Regions from separate parts of the Bacillus sp. THAF10 genome, predicted to be linked through region 1. Evidence: riboswitches for the same ligand, from Rfam matches in the RefSeq annotation. Region 1 holds a riboswitch; the other holds the start of a gene.
The links. A riboswitch is a leader RNA that binds a small molecule or an ion and turns the genes downstream of it on or off. The one in region 1 is predicted to bind lysine.
Positions count from the first base shown of each region.

Region 2: linked by a shared signal. The riboswitch ahead of FIU87_RS17190 (Na+/H+ antiporter NhaC family protein) and the one ahead of FIU87_RS15300 (aspartate kinase) in region 1 are both predicted to bind lysine.

Region 1 covers NZ_CP045403.1:2,925,699-2,937,683, forward strand. The annotation lists gene sdhA (succinate dehydrogenase flavoprotein subunit) at 1-1,592, opposite strand, end outside; gene FIU87_RS15290 (succinate dehydrogenase cytochrome b558 subunit) at 1,622-2,230, opposite strand; gene FIU87_RS15295 (YslB family protein) at 2,583-3,014, shown strand; gene FIU87_RS15300 (aspartate kinase) at 3,371-4,612, opposite strand; lysine riboswitch at 4,751-4,936, opposite strand; gene uvrC (excinuclease ABC subunit UvrC) at 5,006-6,778, opposite strand; gene trxA (thioredoxin) at 6,985-7,299, opposite strand; gene FIU87_RS15315 (electron transfer flavoprotein subunit alpha/FixB family protein) at 7,538-8,515, opposite strand; gene FIU87_RS15320 (electron transfer flavoprotein subunit beta/FixA family protein) at 8,723-9,496, opposite strand; gene FIU87_RS15325 (enoyl-CoA hydratase) at 9,560-10,333, opposite strand; gene FIU87_RS15330 (fatty acid metabolism transcriptional regulator FadR) at 10,367-10,954, opposite strand; gene FIU87_RS15335 (AMP-binding protein) at 11,126-11,985, opposite strand, start outside.
Region 2 covers NZ_CP045403.1:3,308,447-3,320,431, reverse strand. The annotation lists gene FIU87_RS17210 (bifunctional metallophosphatase/5'-nucleotidase) at 1-452, shown strand, start outside; gene FIU87_RS17205 (YunC family protein) at 520-822, shown strand; gene FIU87_RS17200 (IS256 family transposase) at 1,290-2,456, shown strand; gene FIU87_RS17195 (HD-GYP domain-containing protein) at 3,050-4,156, shown strand; lysine riboswitch at 4,240-4,430, shown strand; gene FIU87_RS17190 (Na+/H+ antiporter NhaC family protein) at 4,572-6,137, shown strand; gene FIU87_RS17185 (sodium-dependent transporter) at 6,495-8,030, shown strand; gene FIU87_RS17180 (methionine/alanine import family NSS transporter small subunit) at 8,030-8,134, shown strand; gene FIU87_RS17175 (M23 family metallopeptidase) at 8,269-9,234, opposite strand; gene lipA (lipoyl synthase) at 9,506-10,402, shown strand; gene FIU87_RS17165 (YhcN/YlaJ family sporulation lipoprotein) at 10,443-11,123, opposite strand; gene FIU87_RS17160 (YutD family protein) at 11,234-11,524, shown strand; gene FIU87_RS17155 (cytosolic protein) at 11,581-11,841, opposite strand; gene FIU87_RS17150 (DUF3055 domain-containing protein) at 11,903-11,985, opposite strand, start outside.

The DNA of each region.
Region 1 (11,985 bases):
TGCGCTCCACGACTTTCATCACGGTTAAGAGCACCAAGCGTGATAACACGTCCAAGTTGTAGCATATGTTGAAGCTGACGGGTAAATGCCGCTCCTTGGTTGCTCCATTTTGCAGTGTCATTAATATTGATATTGTCATAGCGTTCAAGCAACTCTTGGATTTTTGCATCCGTTTGCTGTAGCTTGTCGTTGTAACGTACAACTGTTACGTTGTCTGTCATCCACTCGCCAAGCTCTTTATGAAGCACATAGGCATTTTCTGTACCATTCATGGTCATAATGTTGTTCCACTTTGCTTCTTCTTCTTTTACATAGCGCTCAAAAAGAGAGGAAGAAAGAGAATCTGTGGATTTTTCTAATCCGTTCATATATTCGACTGCTTTTGGACCGGCAACCATACCACCGTAAATCGCAGAAAGCAGTGAGTTTGCTCCGAGGCGATTTGCACCATGCTGAGAATAATCACACTCTCCAGCTGCAAATAGACCTGGAATGTTCGTCATTTGATCATAGTCTACCCATAGTCCACCCATAGAGTAGTGAACAGCAGGGAAGATTTTCATTGGAACTTTACGAGGATCATCACCCATGAATTTTTCATAGATTTCAATAATCCCACCAAGCTTAATGTCAAGCTCTTTTGGATCCTTATGAGAAAGATCCAAGTACACCATGTTCTCTCCATTAATACCAAGCTTTTGGTTTACGCACACATCAAAAATTTCACGAGTGGCGATATCACGAGGTACAAGGTTTCCGTATGCAGGATATTTTTCCTCTAGGAAGTACCAAGGCTTTCCGTCTTTGTAAGTCCAAACACGTCCACCTTCTCCACGAGCAGATTCACTCATGAGGCGAAGCTTGTCATCTCCAGGAATCGCAGTTGGGTGAATTTGGATAAATTCCCCGTTAGAGTAATACGCTCCTTGTTGATAAACGATGGATGCTGCAGAGCCTGTGTTGATAACAGAGTTTGTAGACTTACCAAAGATAATTCCAGGGCCTCCAGTTGCCATAATGACGGCATCCGCAGGGAAAGAAACGATCTCCATGGATGTTAGGTTTTGAGCTACGATTCCGCGGCAAACTCCCTCGTCATCTACGATAGAACCAAGGAATTCCCAGCCCTCATATTTTGTAACTAGGCCAGCTACCTCATGACGACGAACCTGCTCATCAAGCGCATACAATAGCTGTTGTCCTGTTGTTGCTCCAGCGAATGCTGTACGGTGATGCTGCGTTCCACCGAAACGACGGAAGTCAAGTAATCCTTCAGGGGTACGGTTAAACATTACACCCATACGGTCTAGTAAGTGAATGATTCCAGGTGCTGCTTCACACATTGCTTTTACAGGTGGTTGGTTTGCTAAGAAGTCCCCACCATAAACGGTATCATCAAAATGCTCCCACGGAGAATCTCCTTCTCCTTTTGTGTTTACTGCCCCGTTAATTCCACCTTGGGCACAAACTGAGTGAGAACGTTTAACTGGTACTAATGAAAATAGATCAACCGGCACGCCTTTTTCTGCGGCTTTAATGGTTGCCATTAAGCCCGCCAAGCCGCCGCCGACCACGATAACTTTTTTACTCATATGTAACTCACTCCTTAATTAGTTGCTGTTTATACGAATGCGAAGATTGCACGTAAGCCTACGAAAGATAAAGCAAAGAAGATTCCGATCGTTACGTAGGTTGCAATTAGTTGAGAACGAGGAGTTACTGTAATTCCCCAGCTTACACAGAAGGACCATAGTCCGTTTGCAAAGTGGAAAATTGTCGCAATTACACCAACAATGTAGAACACTAACATAAATGGACTAGAAAGAATGCTAGCCATCATATCAAAGTTTACATCCGTTCCTAAAGCAGCTGCGATTCTCGTTTCCCATACATGCCATACGATAAAAATTAATGTAATGATTCCTGTAAAACGTTGGAGTACAAACATCCAGTTACGCACAAATCCATAATTGCTTACATTGTTTTTTGCTGTAAATGCAATATACAACCCGTAAACCGCGTGGAAAATGATTGGAAGAAAGATTACAAAAATTTCAAGCGCATAACGAAAAGGCAAACTCTCCATAAAGTGTGCCGCTTTGTTAAAGTTCTCTTGCCCGTAAACCGCAAAATGGTTAATCACCAAATGCTGAACGAGGAAAAGACCAACAGGAATGACTCCTAGTAACGAATGGAGTCTACGAAGTAAAAATTCACGTTCTGTTGCCATCACTAAACCCCCTTTTTCAAATAAAAAAATCAACGTGATGCTAGTAAGTTCTTTTTTTCACTATCTATTATAGTAGAAAAATCATCGAACTCCCCAACTCGATTTTGAAACTTTCAATAAAATGAAAGCCTTTGCAGATATCTCGACAAATATGTGACACATTTATTTTACTCCCCTATATTGGAAGCGTCAAGAAAACGTGGCCAAAAAATGCACTTTTATAAAAACGGTAAACCTTAGTAATTATCTGAAAAATATAAAAATATATTACTAGAATAAAAATGCTCCATACGTTTTATTTATTAAGATGTTCTAATAGTATATAATGGTCTTAGAGAAAGAGGGGAACCAAATGACAGAATCGAATAACCAACAAGAAGTAATCGACCAACAATTGCACGTTCCTATTTTCGGATATGAATTAATTCGTGACATGCTTCTCCCTGACCTATTAGGTAAAGATCATAACCAAATCATCTACTGGGCAGGTAAGCTACTCGCCCGCAAATTTACGATTGACACCCATGAAGGGATCTCCCAGTTTTTTAAAGAAGCTGGTTGGGGTGAACTAGAATTAGTGGAGCAGAGCAAATACGAAATGAAGTTTGCAATTCGTGGCGAGATGATTGATCGCCGTCTTGAATTAAATAAAGACGCGACATTTCAACTAGAAGCCGGCTTTATCGCCGAACAAATTCAACGCCAAAAAAGCAAAAATGCCGAAGCAGTAGAAGAACAAAGAAAGAAAAAAGAGATACAGATTACCGTTCAATGGGATAAATAGGCTCTTTTCTAAAAGCTTGTTGCTGCCTCCAGGGTGGTCTCCGGAATATAATCCGGAAGCTTGACTACCTTAAGGGTGGCAACCCATTTCGACGGTTAGATGATCCAGCCCCTGTCATTTCAGGGCTGTTTTTTTTTAGTTGGTACTTACTTATTAATAAGACACACTTAATCAACGTTACTGTCGTGCTTTTTTCGTAGAGGAATTTTTAAATACGTGTCAACTTTTCTTCAAATAAAAATTAGAAAAAGTCTTAAAGGCGACTTTTTCTTAGGTTTTAGCAACAATCTTTTAGAAAAGAGCTTTTTGAAAAAAGTAAAAAACGCCCTAAGTATAGGACGCTTTCTTGAACTTTATTAGCTTAACACACGCTCAACAGACTCTTCTCCCAGTTTAAACGCAACATGTAATGCTTCTACTGCGCGTACCATTTCCGCTACATCCACTACCGTGGATACTTTTATCTCTGAGGTACTAACCATTTTAACATGAATTCCTTCTGTCGCTAGGACCTGAAACATCTCTGCTGCAACCCCAGGATTGGAAACCATCCCACTGCCGACGATAGATACTTTCGCTAAACCGCTCTCCTGTTCAATTGACGAGAATCCAAGACGATCCTGGTATTCATTTAGAACTTCCAGCGTCTCTTTCACATCTACAGTTTTGACTGAAAAAGAAATATTGGTTGTGTCTTTATCCATACTTGTTTGTATGATGATGTCAACGTTTAGGTTATGCTGTGCAAGGGTCGTAAATATGGTAGATAAGGTATGTAGTTCGTTTGGCAATCCACATACTGTTATTCTTGTAACTTGATCTTCAAATGCGATTCCTCTAACCATTAGATTTTTTTCCATGGAAACTTCCTCCTCAATAATCGTTCCTTCTTCTTCTTCCATACTCGATCTTACAACAAGCTGTACTCCATAGTTTTTGGCAAACTCCACTGCTCGTGGATGAAGGACTCCGGCACCGAGGTTTGCAAGTTCTAGCATTTCATCATAAGCAATAGCAGAAAGCTTTCTAGCGTTCTTGACAAAACGTGGGTCAGTGGTAAAAACACCGGTTACGTCTGTATAAATATCACATTTCTTTGCCTTTAAGGCTGCAGCTAATGCAACAGCAGTCGTATCCGATCCGCCACGGCCGAGTGTCGTAATCTCGTTGGCTGCCGTAATTCCTTGAAATCCGGCAACAATGACAATTTTTCCTGCATCAAGGTAGCTCGCTAGCAGGTCTGTTTCAATATGTGTAATTCTCGCGTTTCCATGAACAGGCTCCGTTCGAATTCCAGCCTGCCAGCCTGTTAAGGAAACTGCTTCATGGCCTCTCACCTGAAGGGCCATCGCCAAGAGTGAAATCGTGATTTGTTCTCCCGTCGTTAAAAGCATATCCATATCCCGCTTACTTGGATGAGGATTGATGGCATTGGCAAGTGTAAGTAATTCATCGGTCGTTTTTCCCATAGCAGAAACAACAACTACCACCTTATGTCCTTTTTCCACTTCCCTGATTACGCGTCCGGCCACGTGTTGAATTCGTTCAACAGAGCCTACGGATGTACCTCCAAATTTTTGTACGACGATTGTTGACATGCACACCATTCCTTTTTTGTGATTATTTCATCATAATGTAACAAGATAGACAGCTAAAAACTGTTCTTAAAAACAAAAAACAGCAATGAGCTAAAGTCTCATTGCTGTGATTGGCAAAAAATAACATATCCGTTCACGCGGTGAGATAGCTCTCCAGGTAGCACAAAGACAACCTGACAGTCCTACATTTCTTAAACGCAGAACCAGTAAAAAAAAGAAAAAGAGACTTTTTTTTACTTCGGCGATCTCCCCTTTCTGTAATCTTCACGGAAGCTCTTTCTTCTCCGACTACATACTTATGAAGCTCGCACCTCTATCATCACTTCAAAATTTGAAGTGGCACATTATGAAATTAATAGTGATTATAACAGACAATTCTATGCCTTACAACACTTATTCACGAAGTTTTTTAAAAATTTCCTCAGCAATCGGTCTCGGTACTTTTGCAGCCTGTATTTCTTCCACGGTTGCTTCCTTCATCTTCGCAACAGAACCAAAATGCTTCATCAGAGCTTTTTTCCTTGCCGCTCCTACTCCTGATATCTCATCTAGTATCGATTGAAACACACTTTTACTTCTAATTTGGCGGTGAAATGTAATCGCGAAACGGTGCACCTCATCCTGAATACGTTGCAAAAGATAAAATTCCTGACTTGTTCTCTCAAGTGGAACAATCATGGCGTCTTCTCCTGCGAGGAGATTGCTAGTACGGTGCTTATCGTCCTTAGCTAGTCCGACTACTGGGATAAACATATTCAGTTCATTCTCTAAAACATCTCGAACCGCACTCATATGACCCTTGGCACCATCTATGACAATCAAATCTGGCAAGGGTAGCGATTCTCTTAGCACTCTTGTATACCTTCTTCTGACTACTTCTCTCATAGATTCGTAATCATCGGGGCCTTGCACACTCTTTGTTTTATATTTTCGATACTCTCGTTTTTCTGGCTTGCCGTCTATAAACACGACCATTGCTGAGACAGGGTCTGTACCTTGGATGTTGGAGTTATCAAAGGCCTCAATTCTATGCGGTGTAAGGATACCAAGTATCTTACCAAGATTCTCCACCGCTTTAATGGTTCGACTTTCATCTCGTTCAATTAATTGAAACTTCTCACCAAGAGCAACCTTGGCATTTTTATCAGCAAGATCGACTAATTGTTTCTTTTTCCCTCTTTGAGGCTGAAGCACATTGGTTTGCAAAAGTTCCTCTGCCACCTGCACATCAATATTAATAGGAAGCATCACTTCTTTTGGCACGAAATGGTGCTGCTTGGAGTAAAACTGTCCTAGAAAAGTAAGGAAATCCTCTTCAGGTTCGTTATAAATTGGGAAGAGAGAAACATCTCGCTCGATTAATTTGCCTTGACGTATGAAAAACACTTGCACACACATCCAGCCTTTATCATAGGCATATCCAAAAACATCCCGATCGACAAAATCATTCATTTCCATTTTCTGTTTTTCCATCGTCGCTTCGATGCTTAGAATCTGATCACGAAACTCCTGAGCGCGCTCAAATTCCATTTTTTCTGCAGCTTGCATCATCTTGTCGGTAAGCTCAACCTTTACCTCTTTGTACCCTCCGTTGAGGAACTTTACGATCCCGTCTACCATTTCTTTATTGGTTTCCTGAGAAACATGCTCCACACAAGGCGCGAGGCATTGGCCCATATGATAATATAAACATACTCTATCAGGCAATGTGACACATTTACGTAAAGGATAAATACGATCTAACAGCTTTTTCGTATCATTAGCCGCCTGGACGTTTGGATAGGGACCAAAGTATTTCCCCTTATCCTTGGTGACCTTGCGGGTAATTAACAGTCTTGGGTGCTTTTCTGCGGTTATTTTAATAAAAGGATAACGCTTGTCATCCTTGAGCATGACGTTATATTTTGGGTTGTGTTTTTTAATAAGATTCAGTTCTAAAATAAGCGCTTCAATATTGGAGGAGGTAACGATATATTCAAAGTCCTCAATTTCATTAACAAGACGCAAGGTTTTACCATCGTGACTCCCCGTAAAATAAGAACGGACTCGGTTTTTGAGAACCTTCGCCTTTCCAACATAAATGATGGTTCCTTGTCTGTCTTTCATTAAATAGACCCCAGGTTGGTCAGGCAGAATTGCCAGTTTTTCTTTTATTGAATGGTTCATAATTAAAACTCCTTCCAACCTAAGTTTTGCTTCTTTTTTCATTATACCTTTTTTCGTACGTATGTTCCATTAGGAATAGTGTTGCTTTATTTTTTGTAGAGGAAGAGACGTGGCGAAAAAGTCCCTCTGTTTCGCGGATAAAATTATTTTCTCCTTTTCAATACAAAAAAAGCCTAGCCAATAGGCCAGACTTTTTTAGCAAAACATTAAGCGTGTTTGTTTAATAGCTCCGCTAATGCTTCTTTCGGTTGGAATCCAACTGCTTTATCTACTACTTCACCGTTTTTAATTACTAGTAAAGTTGGGATGCTCATTACGCCGAATTTACCAGCAGTTTCTTGGTTTTCGTCTACATCCACTTTCACGATTTTCACTTTGTCGCCCATATCTTGGTCTAGCTCTTCTAGAACTGGAGCGATCATTTTACAAGGGCCACACCATGGTGCCCAGAAATCTGCTAAAACTAAGCCTTCGCTAGTTTCTTGGGTAAAGTTTTGGTCTGTTGCATTTGTAATTGCCATTATTATTCCTCCTAAACCTTTTCTCTCGATTAACAATATATGCAGTTAATCAAGTCTCTGTCAGAAGGTAATTTCCTCCAGAGATATTTATTATAGGTAAAGTATAGCACTTACCATTTGGTGATGCTAATTATATGCTTCACTATATCTTTTCCTGATTTACAGGATTTTATTTTGTATCAAACATAAAAGCAGCCAGGCGTTTAAAACTGCCTGGCTGCTTCACTCGTTATTGGTATTAGTTTGTTACCAACAGCTTTTTAAATTCTGCAGTTAATAGAGGCACTACTTCAAATAAGTCTCCTACGATTCCGTAGTCAGCAACCTTGAAGATATTCGCTTCAGGGTCTTTGTTGATTGCGACAATCACTTTTGAGTTGGACATACCAGCTAAGTGCTGGATAGCTCCAGAAATTCCGCATGCAATGTATAGGTCAGGTGTTACCACCTTTCCTGTTTGCCCGATTTGCAGTGAATAGTCACAATAGTCGGCATCACACGCACCACGAGATGCACCAACTGCTGCACCTAGAACATCTGCAAGCTCTTTTAATGGTTCAAAGCCCTCTTCACTTTTTACCCCACGGCCACCTGCAACCACAACTTTTGCCTCAGAAAGGTCTACACCGTCTGTTGCTTTTCGAACTACTTCTTTAATGATCGTACGAAGATCCTTCACATCAACATCAAGAGAGGATACATCTCCTGTGCGGGCTTCATCTTTTTCAAGAGTTGCAATATTGTTAGGACGGATTGTAGCAAAAATGATGCCATCTGTTACGATTTTCTTTTCAAAAGCTTTTCCGGAATAGATTGGCCTTGTGAAAACAAGGTTTCCTCCTACTTCCTCTACCTCTGTAGCATCGGAAATTAACCCGGAATTTAATTTAGAAGCAAGCTTTGGAGAAAGGTCTTTTCCAAGTGCTGTGTGACCAAAAACAATTCCTTCAGGCTGCTCTGCATCAATTACCGCCATTAGAGCTTGAGAATAGCCATCTGATGTGTACGCTTTCAAATTTGCATGTTCCACGGTGATAACACGATCCGCTCCGTATGCAATTAATTCCTGTGCTAAAGATCCAACACTTTCCCCTGCTAGTACTGTGACAACCTCGCCACCTTCTGCTACTGTTTTTGCTGCTGCAATCGCCTCAAATGAAACATTACGCAATGCCGAATCACGTACTTCTGCTAGTGTTAACACTTTTCTTGCCATGTTTGTCTCCTCCTGTCCTTGTCTCTGTCTCTATTTTAAAAATTCTTTTCAACTACGCTGATGATTTCCACAAATGGCTCCGAGTCCTGCGGGGCGATTTGTAAGCCTCCTTGGGCTTTGCGCCTGTGGGATTTCCAGTCAACCACTTTATTGCCTCGGAAGTTTCTGCCTTGCTACAATCAACAGCTAGAAAGGTTTTTATATAAATTAAATTACTTTTGCTTCGTTTCTTAACGCAGAAACTAGCTCTTTTACTTGATCTTCCAATTCTCCTTGTAGCACACGGCCAGCTTCTTTTTTCGGTGGAAGATAAATCTCTAATGTTTTTGTTTTAGCTTCTACATCATCCTCATCAAGGTCAAGGTCATCTAGTTCTAATTCTTCTAGCGGCTTTTTCTTCGCCTTCATGATTCCTGGAAGTGATGGATAACGCGGGTCATTTAACCCTTGTTGAGCTGTTACTAAAAGCGGAAGTGACGTTTCAATTACCTCGGAGTCCCCTTCCACATCGCGAACGATAGAAACTGTTCCGCCACTAATTTCTAATTTAGTAATCGTTGTTACGTACGGGATGTCTAGAAGCTCAGCTACACGAGGTCCTACTTGTCCGGAGCCACCGTCAATTGCAACGTTACCACCGATGATTAAGTCCGCTTCTTTGTCCTTTAGAAATTCTGCAATGATTTTAGCTGTTGTAAATTGATCTCCGTTTTCTACATCGTCTTCTGTGTTGATGAGTACTGCTTTATCAGCACCCATTGCAAGCGCTGTGCGAAGCTCTTTTTCCGCTTCGTCTGTTCCAACAGTTACTACCGTTACTTCTCCACCATGTTCATCTCTCACGCGGATGGCTTCTTCAACCGCATACTCATCATATGGGTTGATAATGAATTCCGCTCCGTCTTCATTTATGCTGCCATTGGATACAGTCAGCCTTTCTTCTGTATCAAATGTTCTTTTTAACAATACAAAAATATTCATCACAATACCTCCGTTTAAACATTATTTTAATTAGTAATTTTCAGATTTTATATTGTAAAAAAATTACTTTCCTTTGAATTCTGGTGCTCTTTTTTCTATAAATGCTGTGATTCCTTCTTGGCCATCTTCAGAGGTGAAAACCTTACCGAATAATTGTGCTTCTTTTTCCACGCCTTGATAAAATTCCTGATGCTTATTGTATCGAGATAGCTCAATAACAGATGCAACAGAGATTGGACCTTTTTGCGCTATCTTTTTCGCCATCTTCAAAGCTTCATCCATTAAAACTTCTTCATCGACGGCTCTGTTTGCAAGACCCCACTGCACTGCTTCTTCTCCTGTCATGGTGTCGCTTGTGAACAGCATTTCAAAAGCTTTGGCAGAGCCAACTAACCTTGGTAAACGCTGTGTACCTGCAAATCCAGGTATTAACCCTAGCTGCAGCTCAGGCAATCCAAGCTTTGCATTCTTTGTGACAATTCGGATATGACATCCCATAGCAAGCTCTAATCCTCCACCTAACGCCGCTCCATGAATTGCCGCAATAATAGGTTTGGGGAAATTCTCCATTTTCTCAAAAAGATCTTGGCCAAATTTTGCAAGCTCTGTAAACGCTTCTCCTGTCTCTACCGTAGTAAATTCCTTAATGTCTGCACCAGCCGAGAAAAACCTTCCTTCTCCGTGTAGAACTACCACTCGCACATCTTCTTGATTTTTCAGATCATCCAATAATAATGTAAGCTCTTTCAAAACTACGGAAGATAAAGCATTTGCAGGTGCCTTATTTAACGTGATGGTTGCGATTTTATCTTCTACATTCCATTGCAAGTACTCCATTTTTTCCCCTCCTTATGTCAAGGGTGGAGCAAGCTATGATGTTGCTCCAAACCCTTTAATTAATAAATCATGAACTCTTGGTGCGATGGCGGCGATATCATACTTTTGATCGTTCATCACCCAAGTTGTGACCGTTTCATCTATCGTGCCGAATACCATCTGCCTGGCTAGTCGGACATCCAAATCGGCACGAAGCTCGCCAGATTCTTTTCCGGTTGTTAAAATTTCATCTAACAGTTGGAGATATTCTTTTAACACATCATTGATTTTCAGGCGGAGCTCAAGGTTTGATTGCCGGAGCTCAAGCTGAGTCACAATGGCCAGATGGTGATCTGCTGCTAGCATCGAAAAATGTTTTGTGATCAATGTTAATAATTTCTCTGTTGATGTCGATTTTCCTGCAATTTCTTGACGAATCTTTTCAACGAACAGACCCATTTTTTCTTGAAACAGAGAAATTAAAATATCTTCTTTGTTTTTAAAGTATAAATAGATGGTGCCATCAGCGACTCCAGCCTGTTTGGCAATCTTAGAAACTTGCGCATGGTGGTAGCCATTTTCTGCAATGACAATTACAGCTGCATCTATTATTTGCTTATATTTAGGTTTTTGTTGTTTCAACCTATTCGCTCCTTTTGAAAAAATGAATGAACAATCATTCATATTTTCATAATACTTTACCCTCAATTAACTGTCAATTAATATCTTATCATAATTACACTTGTAATACCATTTGGAAAATACATTCGGAGAGGAAGGTCCGTCTGTCCTCTCCGACTCATATTTCATCGCTTATTTTGCGATTTTTTGTTTTTCTTCTTCCACAAGCGCTCTTCTTAAAATTTTCCCAACTGCGGTTTTTGGCAGTTCGTCTCTGAACTCGTATAGCCTTGGCACCTTGTACGCTGCCAGATGCTTGCGGGCATATTGATCAAGCTCTTCCTCTGTCAAGGTCGCATTTTGTTTCTTCACAATATAGGCTTTTACTGTTTCGCCGCGATAGGCATCAGGTATACCTGCAACGACTACCTCTTGAATTTGCTCATGCTCATATAGTACTTCCTCTATTTCACGAGGATAAATATTAAATCCTCCTGCAATAATCATGTCTTTCTTACGGTCCACTACATAAAAGTAACCGCGCTCATCCATATAACCAAGGTCACCTGTTAATAGCCATCCATCTCTAAGAACAGCCTCCGTTTCCTCTTTACGGTTCCAATAGCCTTTCATGATTTGAGGTCCGCGTACAGCAATTTCGCCAATCTCTCCTACAGGAGCAATCTCTCCTGTTTCCATTGAAAGAATCACTGACTCTGTGTTAGGCCAAGGAATTCCAATACTCCCTGATACCCTCTCATCCCAAAGAAAATTAGCGTGTGTCACAGGTGACGCCTCACTCAATCCGTAGCCTTCTACAAGCTTTCCACCTGTTACCCTTTCAAATTGCTCCTGTACCTCAACCGGCAGAGCAGCAGATCCGCTAATACATGAATCTACAGATGATAGGTCGTACTTTTTAATATCAGGATGATTCAATAAGGCAATGTAGATGGTTGGAGCTCCTGGAAATAAGGTTGGTCGCTCCTTTTGAATCGTTTTGAGTGTTGTTTCTGGATCGAATTTTGGAAGTAACACCATTTCAAATGCCT
Region 2 (11,985 bases), 380 kb from region 1:
TTGGAATGGTCAATGCCGGAGTGCTTCTCGACGGATTAGAAGCAGGTGATATTACGCTTGAAATGCTACATCGAATTTGTCCACATCCGATTAATCCTTGTCGTGTATCTTTAAGTGGCGAAGAATTTCGAGAGGTTGTTCAACAGGCACTTCATCCCGAAATGGAGCAGCTACGAGTAAAAGGCCTGGGCTTTCGAGGAGAAGTGATGGGAAGAATGGCGTTTAGTGGAGTGAGGTTTGATACCGAACCAATTGCTGATGGAAGCTTTCAGGTGACAGCCATTTACGTGGGAGATAAGCTGCTGTCATCATCGGACAAGGTTTCAATAGGCACGATTGATATGTTCACGTTTGGAAGAATGTATCCTGCTATCATTCGGGCAAAAGAGAAGAAGTTTTATCTTCCAGAACTCCTTCGCGACGTGCTTGCCCACGCATTATCAGGTAAATAACCTATTTTGTACACCCTTTCCCTCTATGCACATAAATTGATAGGGGAAGGGAGCGTGACAAGAGTATATGATTGAAATGACACCAATTTCGATTGATGGTCAAACGTTTACTGCGATTACTGTTCGATTACCTAAAACCAACTTTTTAGCTGTAACAAGTGACAAGGGATACATCATGTGCGGAGCGCTGGATGTTGCCCTTTTGAATGAGAAACTAAAGGACCGTAAAATTATCGCTGGCAGAGCAGTTGGAGTCCGTACCATTGAACAATTGCTAGATGCCCCTTTAGAATCCATCACCTATGAAGCCGAAAACCTTGGAATCACAGTAGGTATGTCTGGCAGAGATGCAATGTTGAAAATGCTTTAATAGAATGGGATGATCCCATTTTATATAGATAAGAGAGCTTTCGAAATCACTACCAGAGGGAACTTTGGTGGTGATTTTACTTTTGTGTAGGGATTAGCGGAGGGGGGAGTTGTGAGGGGAGATTGTCCGACTAAGTGCGTTTCAAAACCTCTTTTGAGGAAAAACCAGCGAACATGGAGCGTAACAAGACCTCTCTTTTGCAACTGACGGGGAGGAAAAATCGCTTAGGAGCGAAAATAACGATTTGTGAGCGAAAATTAGCATTTACGAGTGAAAAATTAATTTTGCGAGCGAAAATTCAAATTTACGAGCGAAAAAATGAAAATACGAGCGATAATCTTAATTTGCGAGCGAACGCACTTTTTTCAAGATTAAGTCCATATAATTGTGTAAAAAGAAAGAGTCATTTTATTCCTTCTTGTCAACACTGTTTTCAACGACGATAAACAATGAGAAGAGGAATAAGAATGACTCAATTACAGTTTAACCTAGATATCGACCTTTTAAAAGATGCAGTAATGAATTCTAATATGGAAGCAGTAGTTAGATCTGCGATTGTACTGGTGCTAAATGAATACATGGAAAAAGAAAGAGATGAATACTTACAAGCTGCTGCTTATGAACGCTCAATAGAGCGTTTGGATTATCGTAATGGCTATTATGAACGTGAATTTACGATGAGTATTGGGAAACTAAAGCTCAAAGTACCACGCACTCGAAATGGTGATTTTTCACCTTCCGTTTTCGAAAAATATGCCCGATGTGACCAAGCCTTCGTTCTCTCCATGGTAGAAATGGTCATTAATGGTGTATCCACTCGTAAGGTGACGCATATTGTGGAACAGCTTTGCGGAGAAAATGTTTCCAAATCGTTTGTGTCTTCTCTTACTCAAAAGCTAGATCCTATCGTTAATGACTGGGCCAAGAGGCCTCTTAATGACACCTACTATCCTTTTGTCTTTGTAGACGCTATGTATACCAAGGTGCGGGAGCACCATCGTGTTGTCTCCAAAGCTATCTATATTGCGACAGCTCTGACGGATAAAAACCAACGTGAAATTCTTGGTCTTCAGGTTGATCATGTCGAAAACTATGAAAGCTGGTCTCGTTTTTTCCAACAGCTTAAATCACGAGGGCTTCAATCACCTAAACTAGTTGTTTCTGACGCTCATCAAGGTCTACAAAAAGCTATTCAACGGGAATTTATTGGTACTAGCTGGCAAAGATGTAACGTACACTTCAAACGAAACATTTTTGAGAAACTCCCTAAGAAAGATTCCTTAGAAATCAGAACAATGATTAAACGTATTTTTGAAGCTGTAACGATTGAAGATATGAGAAACTTCAAAGAGGAACTCATGAGCCAATTTGCGGAGAACACGAGATATGAAAAAGCCTTAAAAGTTCTTGATGAAGGTTTTGAAGATACCATTCAATATATGGAACACCCACAAAACATCCGCCCTCATATTAGGAGTACGAATTGTTTAGAAAGGTTAAACCAGGAGGTTCGTAGAAGAGAAAGAGTAATACGGATTTTCCCTAACACTCAGTCAGCTTTTCGTTTAGTGGGGGCTGTCTTACTACACTATCAACAAACTGTTTACGCAAAGAGAAAGTCCTTTAGTAAATAGTTACTATTGTTTGCGTGACTTCCATCATGGATTGTTTCATAGCCAGAATGAGCTGTCAAAGTGAATAACCTTTGACAGCCCACCCTGGCTATGAAGGGATAATACCATGGAAGTTTCGCTCAAAAAATATGAGGGCAATAAACTATAAACTTTTAACAGTTGAAAACACTTGTAAGGAATTTTACACAATATTAAGGACTTGACTTTTTTCAAAGTCAGGTTGGACTCGCAGCAGCCCCGATGCCGCAGCTCCCCCCGATGCCGCAGTTATCCCCGATGCCGCAGCTCCCCCCGATGCCGCAGCTCCCCCCGATGCCGCAGTTATCCCCGATGCCGCAGCTCCCCCGATGCCGCAACTCCCCCCGATGCCGCAGCAGCCTCGATGCCGCAGCTCCCCCCAATCCCGGCGGCTCCCCCAATGCGCAAAGCGTTCGACATCCCCAGTTACTTCCGCACCTACCACCTCCCTAAAAAAGTTTCCAAACTTTTTTCCAAATATCCACCCAATAACCATAAATTTCAACTATAATAGGAAGTAGATATCTGTCGAACTTTGAAGGCTGTACAAAAGTGCCTTGTAGATAGGAGAAGTTATGAGACTATTACCTACAAAATCAATGAAGCCAGGAATGGTATTGGCCAAGTCTATTTTTAATGACTCAGGCAGGGTCCTTCTTAGTGAAGGAATCTCTGTTACTTCCAAGATGATTTCCCGTCTTCAGAATCTAAATGTTACCTATGTTTATATAAAAGATGCGAGAACAGACGGGTTGGAGATACCTACACTTATTTCTGATACCACTCGCAACGCCGCGGTAAAGACCATTACAGATACGTTTAAGTCCATTGAAAACGAAAAAGAGCTCAGCAAGTGGTTTGTGATGGATAGATCCTCAAAGGACTTGAAATCACTTATTCAGCACTTGTTAACAGATATGAAATCAAATGAAGAGGTTGCCACACTTCTGACAGATGTGTATGTGCATGATAATTATGTATTTACTCATTCTCTTAATGTTACCCTTTATTCGCTTTCGATTGGCCTAAAGCTCGGCCTTTCACAAAAAGACCTGGAGATCCTTGGCTTAGGCGGAATATTACATGATATCGGAAAGATGCTTGTGCCAAATGAAATACTTTTTAAACCAGGAAAGCTCTCAAGTGAAGAGTTCAGCGAAATGAAGCGTCATGCAACATATGGATTTGATATTTTACGCAATATGCAAACTATTCCTCTCATAGTAGCACATTGTGCATTTCAGCATCATGAAAGATTAAATGGAAGCGGCTATCCACGAGGAATTAAGAGCGAAGAGATCCATCTTTTTGGAAAAATTCTGGCTGTGGCAGATGTGTTTGATGCCGTCACGTCTCATCGAGTGTATCGCAGTGCGATGCTTCCTCACGAGGGCCTTGAAATTTTATATTCTGGCTCAGGTACGTTGTATGAACCAGCAATTATTGAAGCATTTCGTAAATCCGTGGCGATTTATGCCTATGGGTTGATGGTCACTCTTAATGATGGAAGAAAAGGAATTGTGGTTGGTCAGAATCAAGATTTAACAGAGCGACCTATCATCCGTATTGTTGAAGAGGCTGGAGATGAATTAGACACGCCTTATGACCTAAACCTAAGAGACCACTTAAATCTAGCCATAGTGGATTGCGATAACCAAAAGAACGTAGCAGCAGTAAGCTAATAGGGTAGTGAAATATTTCCTTTGTCCTATAGTAGGATATATGGTATAGTAAGAGCATAAAATAATATACTTCCCTTATCATACGATGAGGTAGAGGCTGCGCAGCATAAGAGTAATGCTACTGGAGGGTGACACCTAGGATAGTAGAAGAAAGGATGCTGTGCCGAAGCAGTGTGAGTGGTCGAACTCACGTTGCTGGGGTTATCTTGAATAAGGATAACACTGCCATTATGACCGGTACGGACGGGTTTTATAATGGAGGGCTACTGATCGGATGGAGGATAACACATTACATAGGTAATGATAGTTATTTTCTATCATTACTTTTTATTTTGTTCTCTTTCAGTGCCTTCCATTGTTGTCATTCGTTTGCCATCGGTCAAACATATTACAGCTTAATGGGGGTTTTTTTGTTATGGAAGGAACGATTTATTCTTTGATTCCTCCTGTGCTGGCAATCTTGATGGTCATTGTGACGAGAAGAGTATTGCTTTCACTTGGAGTAGGTATTTTAGCGGCCGCTTTGTTGGTGGCAGACTTTAATCCTTTGAAAACTGTTACCCTAATTTGGGATACGGTGCTTGGGTTATTTTATTCTGTTGGAGATAGTGAATGGAACCTGTGGAATATTTATATTCTTGTTTTCCTCTTAATACTTGGTGTGATTACTGCATTTATTTCTATCACTGGGGGAAGCAGAGCGTTTGCTGATTGGGCGCAAACGAAAATTAAAACTAGACGTGGCTCCAAATTTTTAACGGCACTTTTAGGAATTGTTATTTTCATTGATGATTATTTTAATGCGTTGGCAGTGGGACAAATCAGCAGACCTTTAACCGATCGTTATAAGGTTTCACGTGCGAAATTAGCCTACCTGATTGACTCCACTTCTGCGCCAATTTGTGTTATTTCCCCTGTATCGAGCTGGGGTGCCGTAATTATCGGTATTATAGGAACAGATGTGATTGTAAAGCAGAATATTAGTGATTTAACAGCGATTAGTGCATTCATGCAAATTATTCCGATGAATCTATATGTCTTTGCTGCCATTCTTATGGTGATTTTAGTAAGTTATTTTAACGTGAATATCGGCCCGATGAAAACTCACGAAAAGCGTGCGATGGAAAAGGGCGAGCTTTATGATTCAGAAAAAGAGGTCCCTGGTGAGCTAACGGATGACCTTCCAACAAGCACGAAGGGTACAATCGGTAACCTTGTGTGGCCGATTGTTGCTTTATTCGTTGGTGTGATTGGAGCGATGCTTTGGTTAGGGGCGTCTGCACTTGAAGGAGAAGTAACGCTGTTAGGTATTTTTGAAAACACAGATCCATCGGCAGCATTATTTTATGGTGGATTGTTTGCGCTAGTAGTTTCCTTAGTACTTCTATTTGGTCAAATCTCCAAAGGTGGAGTGACTAATAAGGTAGTGGGACGTGGCTTTATGGAAGGAGCAAAATCTATGCTTCCTGCCATTTATATTCTTTTATTTGCTTGGACAATTGCCGGGTTAATCGGTGAGCTACAAACGGGAGAATACATTGCCGAACAGGTGCAAAATTCTAATATGAATATTGCGTTCTTACCGGTAATAATCTTTGTGATTGCTGGGTTTACTGCACTAGCAACTGGAACTTCATGGGGAACCTTCACATTGCTTCTTCCTATTGCTGGGCAAATCGCAGCATCTACTGATGTTTCTATCCTTTTGCCAGCATTAGCAGCAGTACTTGCAGGAGCGGTATTTGGGGATCATTGTTCCCCAATTTCTGACACAACGATTCTTTCCTCAACAGGTGCAGGATGTAACCATATTGATCATGTGTTAACACAGCTTCCATATGCATTAATTTGTGCTGGTATTGCGATTGTGGGATACATTGTTCTTGGGTTAACTGGCAGTACTTTATTAGGATTACTAGTCGTTGTTGTAGCATTTGTTATCATTGGCTTTAGTTTTAAAGCAGTGAAAACGGCTCAATAATGAAATAATACTTTTCAAAAAAAGTAAAAAACACCTCCTTTTTATCTAATCTATGAAAGAGATAAAAGGGAAGGTGTTTTTTTTCTGAAAAAATATTTATACAGGAAATTACAGCTTAAATTCTGCTTTCATGCAAAATTTGACGGATTATATGAATAAATATACGGTGTAGAGTATTGTCAAAACGTGTCGAAACTAGTGAGGAAAAAGTTTGTTTTGACATAGTCATAAAGTCTAGTTATACTATGTATAAATTATATTAAATAATCTGAAAAAATAAAACATTTAGACTCTTTTATCTATTTTCTGGTAATTTATAAGATAATCACTAAGAGTCTGAATAGGGGGAGAGAGAGAATGAGTAATCGACCGCAATGGGGGACAAGAGCAGGCTTTATCTTAGCAGCGGTTGGATCAGCCATCGGGTTAGGAAACATTTGGCGTTTTCCAGCAACTGCGTATGACAATGGAGGAGGAGCGTTCTTTGTACCATATTTATTTGCTCTTCTAACAGCAGGTATTCCGCTTTTGATCCTTGAATTCACAATGGGTCATAAGTACCGTGGATCTGCACCACTATCTTACGCAAGAATGAACAAAAAGTTTGAATGGCTTGGCTGGTGGCAAGTTGCAATTGCATTTGTTATTTCTACTTATTATGCCGTTATCATCGCTTGGGCCATGAGCTATTCTGTTTTCTCCTTAAATTTAAAATGGGGAGACGACCCAACAGGATTCCTAGTAGGCGACTACCTAAAGCTTGCTGCTCCAGGTGAGTTTGGATCCGTTGTACCATCTGTATTACTACCATTAATCATCGTTTGGGTTATTACACTTGGCGTTCTGTTTAAAGGTGTTAAAAAAGGTGTGGAAGTTGCCAACAAAATTTTCATCCCAGCACTTGTTATTCTTTTCTTAATCCTAGTTGTGCGTGCGCTTACATTAGAGGGCGCGATGACAGGCTTAAATGCATTCTTCAAGCCTGATTGGAGCACAATTGCTGACGGAAAAGTCTGGGTTGCTGCCTACGGACAAATATTCTTCAGTTTATCCATTGCTTTTGCAATCATGATTACCTATTCCAGTTACTTACCAAAAAAATCGGATATCACCAACAATGCCTTTATTACTGGCTTCAGTAACTCCGGTTTTGAGCTACTAGCAGGTATTGGAGTTTTCAGTATTCTTGGATTTATGGCTGTACAACAGGGTGTAGGAGTAGATGAAGTAGTAAAAGGTGGAGTGGGGTTAGCCTTTATGGTATTCCCAGCCATTATTAATGAGTTTCCTGCAATGAAGGAGCTCTTCGGGTTCCTGTTCTTCGGATCCTTAGTGCTAGCTGGGCTATCCTCACTAATCTCGATTGTTGAGACATTTGTAGCAGGTGTTCAAGATAAGTTCAAAGTTTCCCGTACAAAAGCGGTTGCGATTGGTGGAGGACTATCAGCAGTCATCTCTATCCTTTTTGCAACACAAGGCGGTTTAAACCTACTTGATGTTGCCGACTACTTTATTAACCAGTTCGGTATCGCGCTTGCAGGTCTGATTCAAGTAATCGTAGTTGTATGGGTAGTAAGACAATTAAAGCCTTTACAAGATCATGCAAATGAAGTTTCTGATGTTAAACTAACAGGCCTATTAGGTGGCTGGTACAGAATTTCCCTTTCTGTCATCACTCCGTTAGTACTTGGTTACATGATGTTTGACCTAATTCGCACAAATATTGCTACAGTATATGGGGCAGGAGATGGATATACTCGTATGTTTACTGTCCAATATGGTGTATCAGTTGCCGTTCTTGCCGTACTTGTAGGTATCGCTTTTTCCATCATTAAATGGAAAAAGGATACGTTAGAAATGCCAGGATCCTCAACAAAGGAGGTCAATAAATAATGGAAGCTAGTTCTATTGTCATGATGGTTGTAGGAATGGTCATCATTTGGGGTGGCCTTGTAGGAAGTATCCTTTGGGCTGTGAAAAAAAGCAGAGAAGCTTAACGCTTTGTTAAAGGTGTTAGGTGATTAGAAAGTAGTAGCTAGCTGTTGAGTGGAGCCATTTGCGAAATCAACAGCGTAGTCATACTGTAATAATCATAAAAAAGCAGGTGGCCTGTTATAGGGCCAGCTGCTTTTTAACGTTTTCGTCTATCGCCACGTTCCCAAGACTTAAGATGTGGGAAAGGATCAAACGACCACTCAGAATAACCGTTATCCTTATACATCCCGTAATGCAAATGAGGAGGAAACTTTCCGGCAGTGCCAGGAGGACCATACCCAGAGCTACCCACAGAACCAATCATCTGCCCAGGCTCCACTACTTGCCCAACCTTTAAGTCCTTTGCAAACCCATTTAAATGAGCGAAATAATGATACGTATTATTGATATCACGGATTCCAAGTCTCCAGCCACCAAACTTGTTCCACCCAATGATTTCAATCACTCCATAGCAAGTCGAACGGACAGGCACACCATACCCAGCAAATATATCTGTCCCTTCGTGCATTCTGCGACCACCCCAACCTCTGGCATCTCCCCATGTGTTTCGATAGCTAAAATTTGCGTGAATAGGAAGAGGAAACGCATGTTTATCAAGTTTAAGGGTCTTGTACGTACTATAAAGCTTAAAATGCCCCATAATTAGACCAACAGTTTTATCTCGTTGATAGTAATCCCATAAGGCAATTTTTAAATTTTCCTTATCTGTTCCGTACGTTCGTAAGTAAGTGGCAAATGTAAACAATACATCTTCATCCTTTGTTGCGTCTGCTAAACCGTCCCCATTCCCATCCAACCCAACTCCTCCAAAGAACTGAATACTTAATGGATTCTTATCCTTAGAATTAGGATTAAGTGGGCCAGCCCACACTTCTGGTTTATAGTATATTCCTGTTACACCTGTTGCTTTTGGGATGTCTTTTCTTACCCTACGGACATTGCGCTCATATTGATCAATTGCCGCAAAATAGTACCAAGGAATTTGGGTAACTGACTGCATTCGTTCATATAGTTCTTGTCTTTTTGCATAGATTTGGTCGTCTGTCATCTCTTTTTCCGCTGCGTAGCTATTGGAAGGAAAACAATTTATGATAAGGATGATGCATAAGAAAACTCGTATCAAGTTCTCACTCCTTTCCTTTGTTACATTCTTTGGATATGTAGTTAGTTTGGTGTGTTTTCCAATTTTTCATTTATACTAATTCATGGAAGGTTCGTGGAAGGTTTTGGACTTGTGTATTGACAGGATGTTTGGTAAAGTGACAGTTGAGAAACATGTCATTTTCCCTATAAAGCTTATAAGAATAGTGAAAATATACAGACAATAACCAGTTAAGTCTATCTTGAAAATAAGACAAGTTGGAGTTGATCATATGGCAAAAAAGGAAGAATACATACGTAAACCAGATTGGTTAAAAATCAAGCTAAATACGAATGAAAACTATACAGGACTGAAAAAATTAATGCGCGAGCATAATTTAAATACAGTATGTGAAGAAGCGAAATGTCCTAATATTCATGAGTGTTGGGCCGTCCGCCGTACAGCGACATTTATGATTCTTGGAGCAGTTTGTACAAGAGCCTGTCGTTTCTGTGCAGTAAAAACTGGGCTGCCAACAGAGCTTGATACACAAGAACCAGAACGCGTAGCAGAGTCTGTGAAGCTAATGAACCTTAAGCATGCTGTTATTACTGCTGTGGCACGTGATGATTTGAAAGATGGTGGTGCTGGAATATTCGCAGAAACCATTCGTGCTGTTCGCCGCGAAAACCCTTTCACTACTATTGAAGTGCTACCTTCTGATATGGGTGGTGTGGAGGAAAACATTAGAATGTTAATGGATGCCAGACCAGATATTCTTAACCATAATATCGAAACAGTTCGTGAGCTTACACCAAGAGTACGTGCAAGAGCAACCTATGACCGTTCCCTAGAGTTATTAAGACGGGCAAAGGAAATGCAACCTGATATTCCGACAAAATCCAGTATCATGATTGGTCTTGGAGAAACAAAAGAACAAATCATTGAAACAATGGATGACTTACGTGCAAACCATGTGGATATTATGGCAATTGGCCAGTATTTACAGCCTTCGAAAAAGCATTTGAAGGTACAAAAATACTACCATCCAGATGAGTTCGCAGAGCTAAAGGAAATTGCCATGACAAAAGGATTTAGTCATTGTGAAGCTGGGCCTCTCGTTCGTTCTTCTTATCATGCAGATGAACAAGTTAACGAAGCGTCCAAAGCTCGCCAAGCACAAGCATAAAAAAGGTACAGCTTCCCTTCAAAAGGAGCTGTACTTTTTTTTACTCATTTTTCATCTGCTTTCGATATTTATCGTTAACGGTTTCTTCGTTCATTTCTCCTTCAGCTTCACCGTTGGCATTTTCACCATTGTTTAAAGCTTTCCCTTGAGGAGATTTTAGCATTTCTTTTATCGTTGCTTCCAAAATTTCATCTACTCTTGGGCTAGAAACTCCAAGTGACTGAAAGCGCTCAATATCATGAATCATCTCTGGGTTATCAGAAATATAGACATGATAGAAGCGTGGAACGATAGAAAGTCCCGTTTTACTTACTTGGTCTGCTACCATTTCACGATCACTACTATCCACATTCGTTTCATACGCGATAAGTACTTCTTCATCTGTCACAAGAGTAGCGGAGTCTTCAATGTTTGGAAGTTGCACGACCATTTTATTAATGATATTGGCAATTTCCTCATAATCAACCGCAGCAATGTTTTCGTTATAGCGATTGGAATTTTTAACAGGCTCAGCCTGATCTCTAACATAACCAAAATGTGTTCGATCATGCTCTTTTCCATCCTGTGCATCGTACATATGATAACGATGCCCAGTTTTTGTGTTCATCCCATAAACCTCACTTCTTGATTTTCTTTCTTGGGGTGTGGGGTCAAAAGCACAGGCTGTTGTCATAGTCGTAACGAGACATAAAGTAGCCATGATGATCAATGTTTTCTTCAATGGAAACACCTCCTTAGTTATAGGATGACCAGTGAGATGAAATTTTGACTTAGAAATTCATGGAGAAAAAGTCTATAATGAAGATAAGAGAAGAAATGGAGGAAAATTTCATGATTTGTGTCGGAAATCACTGTTATGAATTGTTAGAAGAGAATCGCGATGGTTTTAATGAAGAAGCTTTTCGCGCTCGCTACATCGACGTGTTAAATAAATACGACTATATCGTTGGCGATTGGGGATACAATCAATTGCGGTTACGTGGATTTTTTGAGGATCAAAACAATAAATCAACTTACGATACAAAAATCAGTACCTTGCCTGATTATATCTATGAGTACTGCAATTTTGGTTGTGCATATTTTGTTTTGAAAAAAACAAAAAAACAACATGAGGCAAAATAAATTCATCCGAATCAAACGAAGATTTTTCTGAGTATGTTTCGGATGAATTTGACATGTTATTCTTTTTTGTCATGAGTTGGATGTGCTCCAGGGTCCTGCCTTGGCATATCCTCATGAAGATTTTTGTTTTCGTAATTAAAAGCACTATAGTATCGCTGCCCTTTTTGCCAAGGAGTACTTTTATTTTCAACAGGTGTATTCTTTCCGCGTGGAGACCCATAAGGTCCTTCAGGTAATGTTTCTGGAATAAGGTAGTTTTGCTGAGCCTCTACATTAGCGAAGTCAGAATACGTTTCTTTATCTTTTTCATTGTGCATATAACAACATCCCCTTTTTCTAAGATATTTTTTACTATCTCCATGAAAAAGGGGATTATGTTTATACTACCTCATATAAAAATGAACGAAGCTCTTCTGCTTCCGCTTCTGAAAGTTGAAATGCATGTTCTATATAACCAGGCT